4 regions of the Colwellia sp. MT41 genome follow, and region 1 is predicted to be linked to each of the others. Evidence: predicted binding sites of a transcription regulator. Region 1 holds the regulator's gene; each other region holds the start of a gene.
The links. The regulator MetJ, encoded in region 1, represses methionine synthesis genes. The targets are predictions, from matches to a motif close to TAGACGTCTAGACGTCTA.
Positions count from the first base shown of each region.

Region 2: the regulator MetJ is predicted to act here: its motif matches at 1,616-1,633, upstream of serA (phosphoglycerate dehydrogenase).
Region 3: the regulator MetJ is predicted to act here: its motif matches at 1,449-1,466, upstream of CMT41_RS01180 (methylenetetrahydrofolate reductase).
Region 4: the regulator MetJ is predicted to act here: its motif matches at 1,648-1,665, upstream of metK (methionine adenosyltransferase).

Region 1 is NZ_CP013145.1:444,302-447,519, forward strand. Features, by position in the region: gene CMT41_RS01915 (ABC transporter ATP-binding protein) at 1-231, shown strand, start outside; gene CMT41_RS01920 (hypothetical protein) at 231-1,136, shown strand; gene metJ (met regulon transcriptional regulator MetJ) at 1,357-1,686, opposite strand; gene metB (cystathionine gamma-synthase) at 1,932-3,098, shown strand.
Region 2 is NZ_CP013145.1:1,395,034-1,398,251, forward strand. Features, by position in the region: gene CMT41_RS05910 (CoA-acylating methylmalonate-semialdehyde dehydrogenase) at 1-188, shown strand, start outside; gene serA (phosphoglycerate dehydrogenase) at 315-1,568, opposite strand; gene rpiA (ribose-5-phosphate isomerase RpiA) at 1,746-2,402, opposite strand; gene CMT41_RS05925 (hypothetical protein) at 2,736-3,140, opposite strand.
Region 3 is NZ_CP013145.1:270,729-273,946, forward strand. Features, by position in the region: gene CMT41_RS19845 (sigma 54-interacting transcriptional regulator) at 1-171, opposite strand, end outside; gene CMT41_RS19850 (PAS domain S-box protein) at 125-394, opposite strand; gene CMT41_RS01180 (methylenetetrahydrofolate reductase) at 443-1,417, opposite strand; gene CMT41_RS01185 (hypothetical protein) at 1,669-1,908, shown strand; gene CMT41_RS01195 (xanthine dehydrogenase family protein molybdopterin-binding subunit) at 2,206-3,218, opposite strand, start outside.
Region 4 is NZ_CP013145.1:1,172,186-1,175,403, forward strand. Features, by position in the region: gene metK (methionine adenosyltransferase) at 376-1,563, opposite strand; gene murI (glutamate racemase) at 1,745-2,554, opposite strand; partial or broken gene CMT41_RS05000 (MFS transporter) at 2,798-3,052, shown strand; gene CMT41_RS05005 (sensor domain-containing diguanylate cyclase) at 3,165-3,218, opposite strand, start outside.

The DNA of each region.
Region 1 (3,218 bases):
CTTGCCCAGAGCACCGATGAGATAAGACAGCGGTTTAATCTGGTATCGGTAAGCAACGAGCAAGTCCCACAAGCAGATAAGCTAAAACCGTTATTTAAAAATAGCATGATGGGGCTGACTACCATGTTATTTGATAATCAAGATAAAGCTACTTTACAGGGCTTAGGCAAGGTTAGTGTACCTAGTTTGGCTGATGTTTTTGTTGGTGTAATGAATAAGGAAACTTGCTAATGAATGTTTCAATAATGAAAGCCTCAATTAAAAAAGAGTTATGGGAATATAATGGTATGTTGACTTGGGTGCCAGTCACCTTAGCCGGCGTCTTTATTTTTATTCCGTTACTTAGTTTGATTTTAAATGGCATTGATATGCAAGCGGTACTAGTAGAGCTTGAGCATATAACGCAATTTCAACAATCCGATCGTTTAGGTGAGTTCTTCTTTGTTTCGGCCATTGCCTTGTTTAGTCCTTTTATTGTCATTGGTTTTATTGTGCAAGTTTATTACTTTGTTACCTGCTTATTTGATGAACGGCGCGACCAATCGGTAATGTTTTGGCGTTCGTTACCCGTTTCTGATGAGATGACCATTGCCAGTAAACTGTTAACAGGTGCTATTGTTATTCCGGTGATCTTTTTCGCTGCGGCGACCTTACTCATGGTACTTATGCTAGTATTTGCCGTTGTGGCTTGTATCATCTTATCAATAGGTTTTGATATCTCTTTATGGGGCATGTTGGCTAGCGCTAATATATTGAGTAGTGTCGGCTATATTTGGTTAACACTTGTGCCTATAGCTATTTGGTTACTGCCGTTATATAGCTGGTTAATGCTGGCATCTATTTATGCTAATAAAGCACCATTTTTATGGGCAGTATTACCTATTGTTGCGCTATTAGTGATTGAAGCCATTGTGGTGAATTATTTACATCTATCGCAACCATTCTTTGGGCATTTCTTGATGGATTACTTCTCTATAACGCCAGACCACCATGTTGATATGTCGGTAGCGCAAGAGCAGTCTCGCTTGGTAGCACTAAAATTATTGATAGCACAAATTGATTACCGCACGGTATTGGTATCCGCAGGCTTATTATTTGCAACTTATTGGTTTAGAGTGAATAAGCAAGAAAGTTAAAGTAGCGGAATTATCCTAGCTTGGTTATTAATAAACAAATTATAAACGCTTAATAAGCGAATAATAAACAAATAAAAAAGCGATATTTACTCAGTAAATATCGCTTTTTTATCATTAGATTTTGCTAACAGCTTAGCTTATGCAGAATATGGCTAATAAAGCAGGCCATAAAAAGGCACTTAACCAGTAGCTTTTTTAGCCGCTATTTTAAAAAAAATAGTTATTCCTCTTCGATTTTATATGCGCTAAAGTCAGTAATACCTTTTGCTTCGAGTAAACGCCTGACACTGGCAGGCAACATTTCATTATTATCCTTTGCTAAATCCTCATCGTCAGGTAAGGGCTGGCCAGTAAAGGCATGTAAAAACGCTTCACATAACAATTCACTATTAGTGGCATGGCGAAGGTTATTTACTTGACGCCTAGTGCGTTCATCCGTCAATACTTTAAGCACGCGCAAAGGAATCGAAACGGTAATTTTCTTTACTTGTTCGCTTTTTTTACCGTGTTCGGCATAGGGATTTATGTACTCTTCATTCCACTGAGCCATGGATATTCCTCTGTCTTGTTATAACTTATTCGAAATTCTATTAGGGTAGATTTTACCTGTTGAAATAAACCAGTCAAGTAGAAGTTTAGATGTCCAAAATTACTTGACCCAATTAATTAAAATGTTTAGAGTTATAGACGTCCAAACATCTAAACGTAAATGTGCTATATATCGGCTAAATTATCGGTAAAGCCGGCGAGATAGAAACTGTGTTTGCATGCTTACTTAATTAATGGAGAAACATAATGTCGATGGCTAAAACAAGTAATATTACTACTTCGGCAGTAAGAGCCGGTATCAATACTGATCAGCACCATGGTGCTGTGGTCGCTCCTATCCATTTATCCAGTACGTATTCATTAAAAGGTTTTAATGATAAACGTCAATTTGATTATTCTCGCACTGGTAACCCAACCCGAGCTAATTTTGCTGAAACGATTGCAAAATTAGAGCAAGGCAGTGTTGGCATAGTTACCAGTACCGGCATGGCAGCAGTGCATTTGATTTGTCAGCTGTTATCAACGGGTGATACTGTCGTTATTCCACATGATTGTTATGGTGGCAGTTTTAGATTATTTACCCACTTAGCTAAACGTGGCTTGTTCAAACTCATCGTTGTTGACCAAAATGATCAACAAGCACTGGCTAATGCCTTAGCCCAGAAACCTAAATTAGTATTACTTGAAAGCCCAAGTAATCCGCTATTACGCTTAGTGGATATTGCCGAAGTAACTAAAGCATGCCACGGGGTGGGTGCTTTAGTGGCAGTTGACAACACTTTCTTATCCCCCGCACTGCAACAGCCTTTAACCTTGGGCGCTGATATCGTTTTTCACTCAACCACTAAATACATAAATGGTCATAGTGATGTTGTTGGCGGTGTTTTAGTCACCAAAACGGCCGAGCTAGGTGAAAAGCTAGCATGGTGGGCAAACTGTATTGGTATTACCGGCAGTGCCTTTGATAGCTTCTTAGCATTACGTGGCTTAAAAACTTTACCAGTAAGAATGAAGCAACATCAAGAAAATGCTTTACAGGTGGCTGACTTCCTAAAAAATCATGATGCCATTGATGCGGTATATTTCCCTGGTTTCCCTGACCACCCTGGTCATGATATCGCGAAAAAACAGCAATCTGGCTTTGGTGCTATGTTAAGTTTTGAAGTGAAAGGTGGCGTCGAAGCGGTGAAAAAGTTATTCGATAACCTAGAATTGTTCACTTTAGCGCAATCTTTAGGTGGTGTTGAGAGTTTAATAAGTCACCCATCAACCATGACCCATGCGGGTATGGCGATAGTTGATCAGTTAGCGGCGGGGATTACTCAATCTTTAGTGCGCATATCTGTTGGTATTGAAGATATTGATGATATAATAGCTGACTTAGCTCATGGTTTAGCGCAAAGCCAACAGTAACTACAACTTGTTGGGCACGAAAGTATTGATGATATTCTCGTTGAAATAACAACTAACCTAACCATGGTTTAGCATAAAGCCGACAGTAATTACAACTTGTTGGCTTCGAAAATGTAGATG
Region 2 (3,218 bases), 950 kb from region 1:
TTCCTATTCCTGTACCAGTGGCCTTCTTTAGCTTTACCGGCTCTCGTGGCTCAAAACTAGGGGATTTAGGACCTAATGGTAAGCAAGTGGTAAGTTTTTGGACCTACACTAAATCCGTAACGGCTCGCTGGTTTGAACCTGATCATCAAGACGGTTCAACCATTCATACCACCATTAGTATGAAGTAACAGCGGATTATTTAAGTTATCTCAGTAAAAATAAAAAGGGTCACTACAGTATAGTGACCCTTTTCTTATCGGTTAAGCGCTTTGTTTACCGAGCGAAATTCAAGTACCACTCTGCATGAAGTCGTTTTAATGCAGAATTCTGGCGCGAATAGTACCTTCAATTTGTTTTAATTCTTTCAATGCTTGCTCACTGTCTTGAGAGTCAATATCGATAACAACATAACCAATTTTGTCATCAGTTTGTAAGTATTGCGCGGCAATATTAATATTGTGCTCAGCAAAAGCATTGTTGATTTTAGTTAATACACCGGGTTGGTTATGGTGAATATGCAATAAGCGACTAGTGCTTGTTAGGCCCGGAATAGTGTGATCGGGTAAGGATACTTCCGGGAAGTTAACCGCAGATAAACTTGAGCCATTATCTGAATACTTAGTCAGCTTGGTTGCCACTTCTAAGCCAATATTTGCTTGTGCTTCTTTGGTGCTACCACCAATATGTGGCGTTAAAATAACATTATCAAAACCGCGTAAAGGTGAGAAAAACTCATCATCATTACTTTTTGGCTCAACAGGGAATACATCTATAGCAGCCCCTGCTATTTTTTTACACTCTAACGCTTGTGCTAAGGCGTTAATATCAACCACAGTACCACGAGAAGCATTGATAAATATTGCGCCATTTTTCATTGCTGAAAACTGGGCTTGAGCAATCATATTGTGAGTTTGTGCTGTTTCTGGTACATGTAAACTCACCACGTCGGCTTCAGCAAGTAATGACTCTAATGTTGGCGATTGGCGGGCATTACCGAGTGGTAATTTAGTTTCGATATCATAAAAGTGTACTCTCATGCCTAACGTTTCCGCCAAAATGCCTAATTGCATGCCAATATGACCGTAACCAATAATACCTAGTACTTTACCACGTGCTTCCACCGAGCCTACCGCCGATTTAAACCATTCACCGCGATGTGCTTTAGCACTTTTTTCAGGGATACCACGAAGTAATAATAGTGCTTCACCCAGCACTAACTCAGCCACAGAACGTGTATTGGAAAAGGGGGCATTAAAAACAGGTATGCCAAGATTTTGTGCTGCTTTTAAATCAACTTGGTTGGTGCCAATACAAAAACAACCAATGGCAACTAACTTATTGGCGTGGCTAAGTACTTTATCCGTTAATTGAGTGCGTGAGCGGATGCCGATAAAATGAACATCAGCAATTTTTTCAATTAACTCACTTTCTGACAGTGAGGTTTTTAACGATTCAATATTTGAATAGCCTTTTAACTTTAACTCTTCAATAGAGCTTGGGTGCAAGCCTTCAAGTAATAAAATCTTAATTTTGTCTTTTGCTAATGAATTTTTGTTGGCAATGGTCATAAACTGGTTTCGCTTATCCTGAGTTAAAAGATCAATACATATTTGTTTAGATGGCTAGATATCTAAAATAGAAGTTTAACATATCATATAGTGTATAGACTCTAAAGAACTTATTAAGCATATTTAAGAATAAATATGCTTAATAGTGAATATTCTACTTAAAAGGGGCGGGGGTAATTATTGGATTACTTTAATACCATCACTGCAGCCTAGCACGAGTATGTCAGCGCCACGAAGGGCAAACAAGCCATTAGTTACCACACCGACAATAGCATTAATCTGCATTTCTAGTGCTTTTGGATCAAGAATTGTGAGGTTGTGAACATCAATAATAACGTTGCCATTGTCCGTGACTACTCCTTGACGATAATCTGGGTCACCGCCTAGCTTAACCAATTCGCGGGCAACATAGCTACGCGCCATAGGGATAACTTCAACCGGTAAAGGGAAGTTACCCAAAACCTTTACTTGTTTTGACTCATCGGCAATACAAATAAATTTTTTGGCTACCGCAGCAACGATTTTTTCACGGGTTAATGCGGCGCCGCCACCCTTAATCATTGCCATATGGTTAGTGATTTCATCAGCACCATCAACATAGACATCTAAGACACCAACACTGTTTAAATCAAATACTTCAATACCGTGCGCTTCTAAGCGTTTAGTTGACTCTTGCGAGCTTGAAACCGCACCGGTGATTTTGTCTTTCATGGTCGCCAAGCCATCAATAAAAAAGTTAACGGTTGAACCCGTACCAACGCCGACGATAGTATTGTTTTCAATGAATTCCAATGCCTTGATGGCGGCTGCTTTTTTCATTTCATCTTGAGTCATGTTATATGCCTTATTAGCAAACTCTTGCTGTTAAAGTGAGCTTTACCAGCCCTTGGAGGATTTTTAAAATAGTAATTATAACATTAAATAATCTGATAGTTATAGCAAGCTAAAGTCTTTTTGTGCTAAGTGATTTAGCCATAATGCTTATGGCATTAGTACGGTTAGTTGGTGGTAACTTTAGCTAGGGGGAGGGACTTTGGTGAGTGATTTTGCGCCTGTTCGGTTGCTATATTGGTAAATAAAGGGCTGTTGAGTAAGTGCCGCTTATCCATAGTTCAGGGTACTTCGCTATTTCTGGCCGTTAATATTTAACTTTACTATGTGCGCTGCCTATTGGGGCATGGCACTAATGACTACGGCATTGATATCTGGCTCGATAAGCTGAGCATAATGAGAAATGACTCGATCTTGGTCATCACTGGCATTTTTTTTACCTTTAATGTCAGTACCGACGAAAGTACTATCCGGCAGATAACTTGCCTGCCGCTTGGCAAAGGCTAACATCATACGTTGATCTTCAGGCATAGGCCTGTTGAGTAAAGCAAACATTAATTGATGATCTGAAGACGCTGCTTTTTTTATTGAACCCTTATGATGGCTGGTAAAGTCACTGCGGCTAAAATTATTAGCAAAATAGTGATTCATCATCGGACTTGAATTTACTTGTGCGCTATTACTACAGCCAGTAACAAGCAGATATAGAAAAAGATAGCAGCCTATTTTAAATACTTTCATAACAAACCTAACAATAACGACAAGTAATGATTGAGTTACATTCAATAGGGCAAGTGTTATGCCAAAAAGTATTACTTA
Region 3 (3,218 bases), 170 kb from region 1:
TTTACTGTTACCCTCTAAGCCCGAGCCACTCGAGCTTTCATTAATTTCATCTTGCAGCTTCTCGGTAAGATCTTTTACTTTTTTCAATGCCGCTCTGAGATTGTCATCCGCTAGCTTTTGTTGGCTAACATCTCGAAAAACAGCTACCGTCTTTACGCCAAAATACTTCATTGGTAATTTTACGCTCAATACCGTCATGCATAGTTTGGGAAATATGGCATTCTTCTTTAGGGTAGTGCTCACCATTGGCATGACTATGGTGATGATATTCATGAATGTTCTTACCGAGTAACTCTGCTGATTGCCAACCGGTCATTTTCTCAGCGGCGGGGTTAACAAACAAGGCTATCGCTGAAGCGCTTAAGGACAATGAATAGCTTAAATAACTCATCATAACGATGAGTTATTTTGGAAAAATAGCGGGGTGTTATATATTTATTATTTATTTATTTAAAGCCGCCAATTCTTTTTTCGCTAAAAAATTGTCCATTTTTGAACGTAATAACTTATATAACAAAATTGAGCCGTCTATTTCTTCTTTACGATTAGTTAAGCTCTCAATATTTAAACCTAAAGGTAAGTCATAAGGGATGACGGCATCTAAAATTTGCTGCAAGCTATTGACACAAATACGAATTGATTCATACAAAGGGTTTTTGGCATTAAGAATACGTAAACTGGTCGCCTCGGGAACATTGACGCCTAACCAGTCAATAAATTCTAAGGTCTTTTCACTACCACAGGGGGAGAATGTTAAGATCAAGCGTTGTGGTTTTAAGCCTTGTTTTTGGCATTCAATGGCATAACGGGTAAGCAAGTCTATGGTTGCTTGTGGGTTGTATATGGCTTGAGAAATAAAGAAACTACAGCCTTGTTGGTGTTTGGAAATTAAGCGCTGATGTTCATCTTTCTTATTAGCATGGCGCTCAGCAATAGTAACACCACCAATGAAAAAATCATGGGGGTTATCGACTAACGTTTGATATGCACTAGCCAAAGATAAGGAAACTTTATTATCCTTTGATGGGCTACCTACCAGCACTACATCTCTGACGCCATATTTCTGCCACGCCTCGTTTGCCCATTCATTAAAGTCATCACTATTGGATTGAGTCACGCTTTTATAAGTAATGACTGGACGATTAGATTTTTTATTCAATATAGAAGAATAAAGCCTAGTGTCATGGGTTGATTTGAATGGGAAAGGTCTGGGTTTACTAATACGCGAATTTTCATCTTGAATGTCATAAACAATCAGGCCATCAAAGTCGATATCACTAACACGTTCAAGTAGCTTATCGGCAATTTCAGCCACTTTATCAAGTGGGGTATCACTTTTGGGCGGTGTGGTGCCGATAAAGTAGACACCGCGATTAATATCATTATATCTGGCTTGTAGCTCTGAGTGCGTAGTCAAAATATTTCTTCTTTATTTATTTTTGGGTGTTTGGGCGTTTAGATGGCTATATGTTCGGGCAAATAGCCGCTTTTGTCAACCATTGAGTGTCTTATAAAGTGAATTTTATGCATTTTTATTATTTGGGCGGTTTTCTTTGGGCAGAAAAAAGCGAGTGCTGTATCGCGCACTCGCTGTTACTTACTTAATAACCTTGGCTCAGCTAGGCCAAGGTTATTAATGAAACCCTGTATGAATACCACTCAGGTGGTATGGTACTAGCGGGTGAGCCAAGCGATATTTTTTGGCAATGGCGTGGCCTTATTGATAGTAAAGATCGTAATGAAAAAGATAAAAAATCGCGCCAGTTAAGCGTGACTATGGCGCAGCGTAGCGATGTTTTAATAAAGTTAATCCCTGAAAAAAAAGGTTACTCTTTTACAGAGCTGGTTGCCGGGGCAGTCGTTTTTTTAGCAAGGCGAAGCATGAAATGCCTTTACAACAACCCATAGCTATTAATGCCTGGTTGCAAGTATTGGCGGTATTGTTATTGGCGAGCGGGATTATGGGCTTTGTTTTAGAGCGTAAGTTATTCAAGTTAAGTAATACTAATTTCATTAAATTATTGCCCACTTGTGCTGGTTTAAACACTCCAAGGCGGCGTTGCTCTCAATCCCAATAGCCCGCCTTGCCCTGATTTATTTTCCCTACACACAACAAGATCACAAACTTAATGAAAATGGTATAAGTAATTATTTAATTGATAAAATAAATGGCGCTAACAGCATTTGTGTTAACGCGATTTTTTCCTAAACGCTAAAGACTTTATTCACCGGTAAATCCCTAATGCGCACTTTACTGGCATGATAAATAGCGTTAGTAATGCTCGGCGCTATCGGTGGCACACCAGGCTCACCAATACCACCCGGCGGTGCGTCAGATTCAACAATATGCACATGCATTTCCGGTACTTGGCCAATACGTGCTACCGGGTAATCATGAAAATTACTTTGCTCAACACGGCCGTCTTTTACTGAGATCTCATTCATCAAAGCAATGGATAAACCAAATACCATGGCGCCTTCCATTTGCGCTTTCACCCTATCAGGGGTAATGACAATGCCACAATCTACCGCGGTATGCATTTCAAGTACGGTGACTTTATTGTTAACAACTGAAACTTTCGTTGCTGCGGCCACAAAAGAGCCAAAGCTACGTAAAAAGCTGATGCCCCAACCTTGGTTTTCCGGTAGTGCTTGTTCAACCTTGGCCTTATCACTAACTAAGTTGATTAGGTCTTTCATCCGCTTGGTATCAATTGGATGAGCAGTTAAGTCTAAATCATAATTAGCGTAGTTGAAGCCATTTTTATTAGGGTCGACATGGCGATCGATACCGAGTAAATTTAGCCACATCTGCCTAGTGGATAACTTTGCTTTTACCGCGAGTTCATCGACAAAAGAGCCCAGTGCAAAGCCGTTATTAATACAGGCGACTGAGCGAACCCAACCCGGTCTGACAAAAGAGTCGACCGCATGTTTTTCGATGCTTAAATTGTTCAAGGCAAAGGGAATATCACCAAAGCCAAGGGCCAGTTGGCTATCACTGGGAACTTTAGCTTCGGCATTCCATAACCAGCCAATAGGTGGGTAGGCATTACGACTTATCCAATGATCAGCACTGCCATTAGTGGTTAGTTCCGCTTTGCAGTAATTGGCTGAGATTGAATGATAATAGCCATGTTGAATATCATCTTCACGACTCCAAATTACTTTTACCGGCCGTTTACTGGCCTTCGCTAATTCAACCGCTTCCACAATAA
Region 4 (3,218 bases), 730 kb from region 1:
CTGAAGTCAGCACAAAAGCTGCCAGTGAATTTCACTGGTTAGTTCAGTTCAGTTCAGCTACGTGACGGTAACATCATAAGTTTACTTGATATTTTTGCCGGCACACCAGCGATTGGCAATGACTACCAAGTAAATATTGCCAATCGCTGGGTGCTAAAGGTACTAAGGTGTTATTTAAAGCTGGGCTTAGGTAAAAATTAGGTGCTGCTAGCTAGTCTTTATGACTAAAACATAAACAAAAAAGCCGCTACACCTAAAGGTATACCGGCTTTTTTATGTACAGTAGCTAACGGAGACAGGATGTCTAGGGGTCAGCACAATACATAATTTCTATTTACTCACTCGCAGAAAATAGTATCTTGGAGCTAACTGACGTTATAAACCCGCAGCTTTGCGTAAATCGTCCGCTTTATCGGTTTTTTCCCAGCTAAAGGCGGTGAACGTATCATCACCGACAGTCATTTCATAGGGTTCACGACCAAAGTGACCGTATGCCGCCGTTTGCTGATACATAGGATGCAATAAATCTAACATCTTAGTAATGCCGTATGGACGTAAGTCAAAGTGCTCACGGACTAGCTCGACCAATTTTTCTTCAGATATTTTACCGGTACCAAAAGTATCGATTGAAATAGATGTCGGCTCGGCAACACCAATAGCATAAGAAATTTGAATCTCACAGCGTTCGGCAATGCCAGCGGCAACAATGTTTTTAGCGACATAACGACCTGCATAAGCAGCACTGCGATCAACTTTTGATGGATCTTTACCTGAGAAAGCGCCACCACCGTGACGTGCCATGCCGCCATAAGTATCAACAATAATCTTACGACCGGTTAAACCACAATCACCTACTGGGCCGCCAATAACAAAACGACCTGTTGGATTGATATGGTATTTGGTTTCAGGTGTAAGTAACTCAGCAGGTAATACGTGCTTGATGATATTTTCCATAACCGCACTTACTAAATCTTCTTGCTTAATGTCAGGATTATGCTGGGTAGAAAGTACCACGGTATCAATAGCGATTGGTTTATTATCTTCGTAGATAAACGTCACTTGAGATTTAGCGTCTGGACGTAACCAAGGTAAAATACCCGATTTACGTGCTTCAGCTTGGCGCTCAACTAAACGATGTGCATAGTATATGGGCGCAGGCATTAAGGTTGAGGTTTCATTGGTTGCATAACCAAACATTAAACCTTGGTCACCAGCACCTTGATCTTCTGGCTTACTACGATCAACACCTTGCGCTATTTCAGGTGATTGCTGACCAATCAAATTCATGATGCCACAGGTTGCGCCATCAAAACCAACATCTGACGAGGTATAGCCTATTTCACTAATGACATTACGGGTTATTTTTTCTAAATCAACCCAAGCATTAGTCGATACTTCACCCGATATAATAGCAACACCGGTTTTTACCATAGTCTCACACGCCACACGGGCATATTTATCTTTGGCAATAATGGCATCTAAAACCGCATCAGAGATTTGATCGGCAATTTTATCAGGATGGCCTTCAGAAACAGACTCGGAAGTAAAAAGGTGTCTAGACATAAGTCCTCAGAAAAATTTGAGTTATACAAAATAATGCGGCGATTCTACACCTGTTGAAAACAACTATCTAGCTTTTTTTACGCCTAGACGGCTAAACGGCTAAAATTATTTAAAATATTATTGCCCACTGTTAATTATTCTGTTTTTTTTGCTTATAGGTAAACCCTTATTCGGGTAATTTTTATTCCTTCAATGGCTGTAAAGTCAATGGTGCTTGCCATAGTTGGCTGAATATTTGTTCTTGCTCTTTAGTCGCCAGTGAGCTAAAAAATTGAGTCTGCCCTTGCTGTGTTTTACCGGCAGTTAAATTATTTTCAGCCAATTTCTTCATTAACTGCTGGGTAACAGGAGCGGCAGTTTCAATAATGTTAACTTGCTGACCGGCAATAACGCTTATTTGTTGTTGTATAAAAGGGTAGTGGGTACAACCCAAAACTAGGGTATCAATACCTTGCTTAACTAAGGGCTCAATATATTGTCTTAATAAGGCATTACAGGCGGGACTGTGCTGCTGGCCTTGCTCAATAAATTCGACCAATCCAGGGCAGGGTTGAATGAAAATTTGCGCACCATTATGGTGCCGGTCAATCAAGTCTTTAAAACGTTGGTTTTCACTGGTCGCTTGAGTCGCTAATATGGCAATTTTTTTACTGATACTTTGCTTTGCTGCCGGTTTAATTGCGGGCTCAACACCAATAATAGGGATATTTACTTGTGCTCTGAGTTGCTCAATGGCATTAACGGTAGCGGTATTACAGGCAATGACTAGGGCTTTAACGCCCTTAGCAAGGAGTAATTTTGCCATGGTATTAACGCGTTGGATAATAAAATCGACCGACTTCTCGCCATAAGGGGCATGGCGGCTATCGGCAATATAAATAATATTTTCATGGGGCAGTTGCTGAGCTATACACTTGGCAATGGAAAGTCCACCGACACCCGAATCAAATACGCCAATCGCGGCTGAGTTGTCAGTTGTTGTTTGCTTCATTTATTACTTGCTCTTACTGCTTGGCTATTTGAATTAGTTGCTTGATTACGTTTTTTGCCTAGTGATGCTCTGTACTCAACTACATAAATTAGCTTGTTCTAGGCAAATTGTATTGCTTTTATCAGCAAAAAAGCAATACAATTAATTATGTAAGGTTTTTTGTTTATATAATCAGTGGTAGTCTTTACTCAAAGCTTACTAATGTAGTTCTGAATTGAAAATTAATTTAATGGAATGGCTATTATGTCAAATATCGTCTCGGTAAAGCGCTTTAAACAATTCCCGAAACTAATGTGGATCTTGTTATTTGGTTCATTTATTACCCGTGGTAGTTATTACATGGTCTGGCCATTTCTAGCGGTCATTCTTTATGAAAAATTTACTTTATCTGCCACACACGTTGGTCTCATTCTCTCCAGTGCTGCAGTTATTGCTGTCTTGGTGAGTTTTGTTGGTAGTGCGTTAACTCTGATAGTGATGTATCTTTATAGCATTTTAGATAAAATGCCTCGACCAGATTTTGTTAAACTTGCTAAGCTGAATGAACAGGTTTTTTGAAGGAATATCCTACAACGAGAATTTCATACAAAATTTGCATGTTAAAGTAAGGTTAATCTGTGGTTATCGCTCTATTTCGCCCTTGCTCTTTCGCTTGATAGAGCGC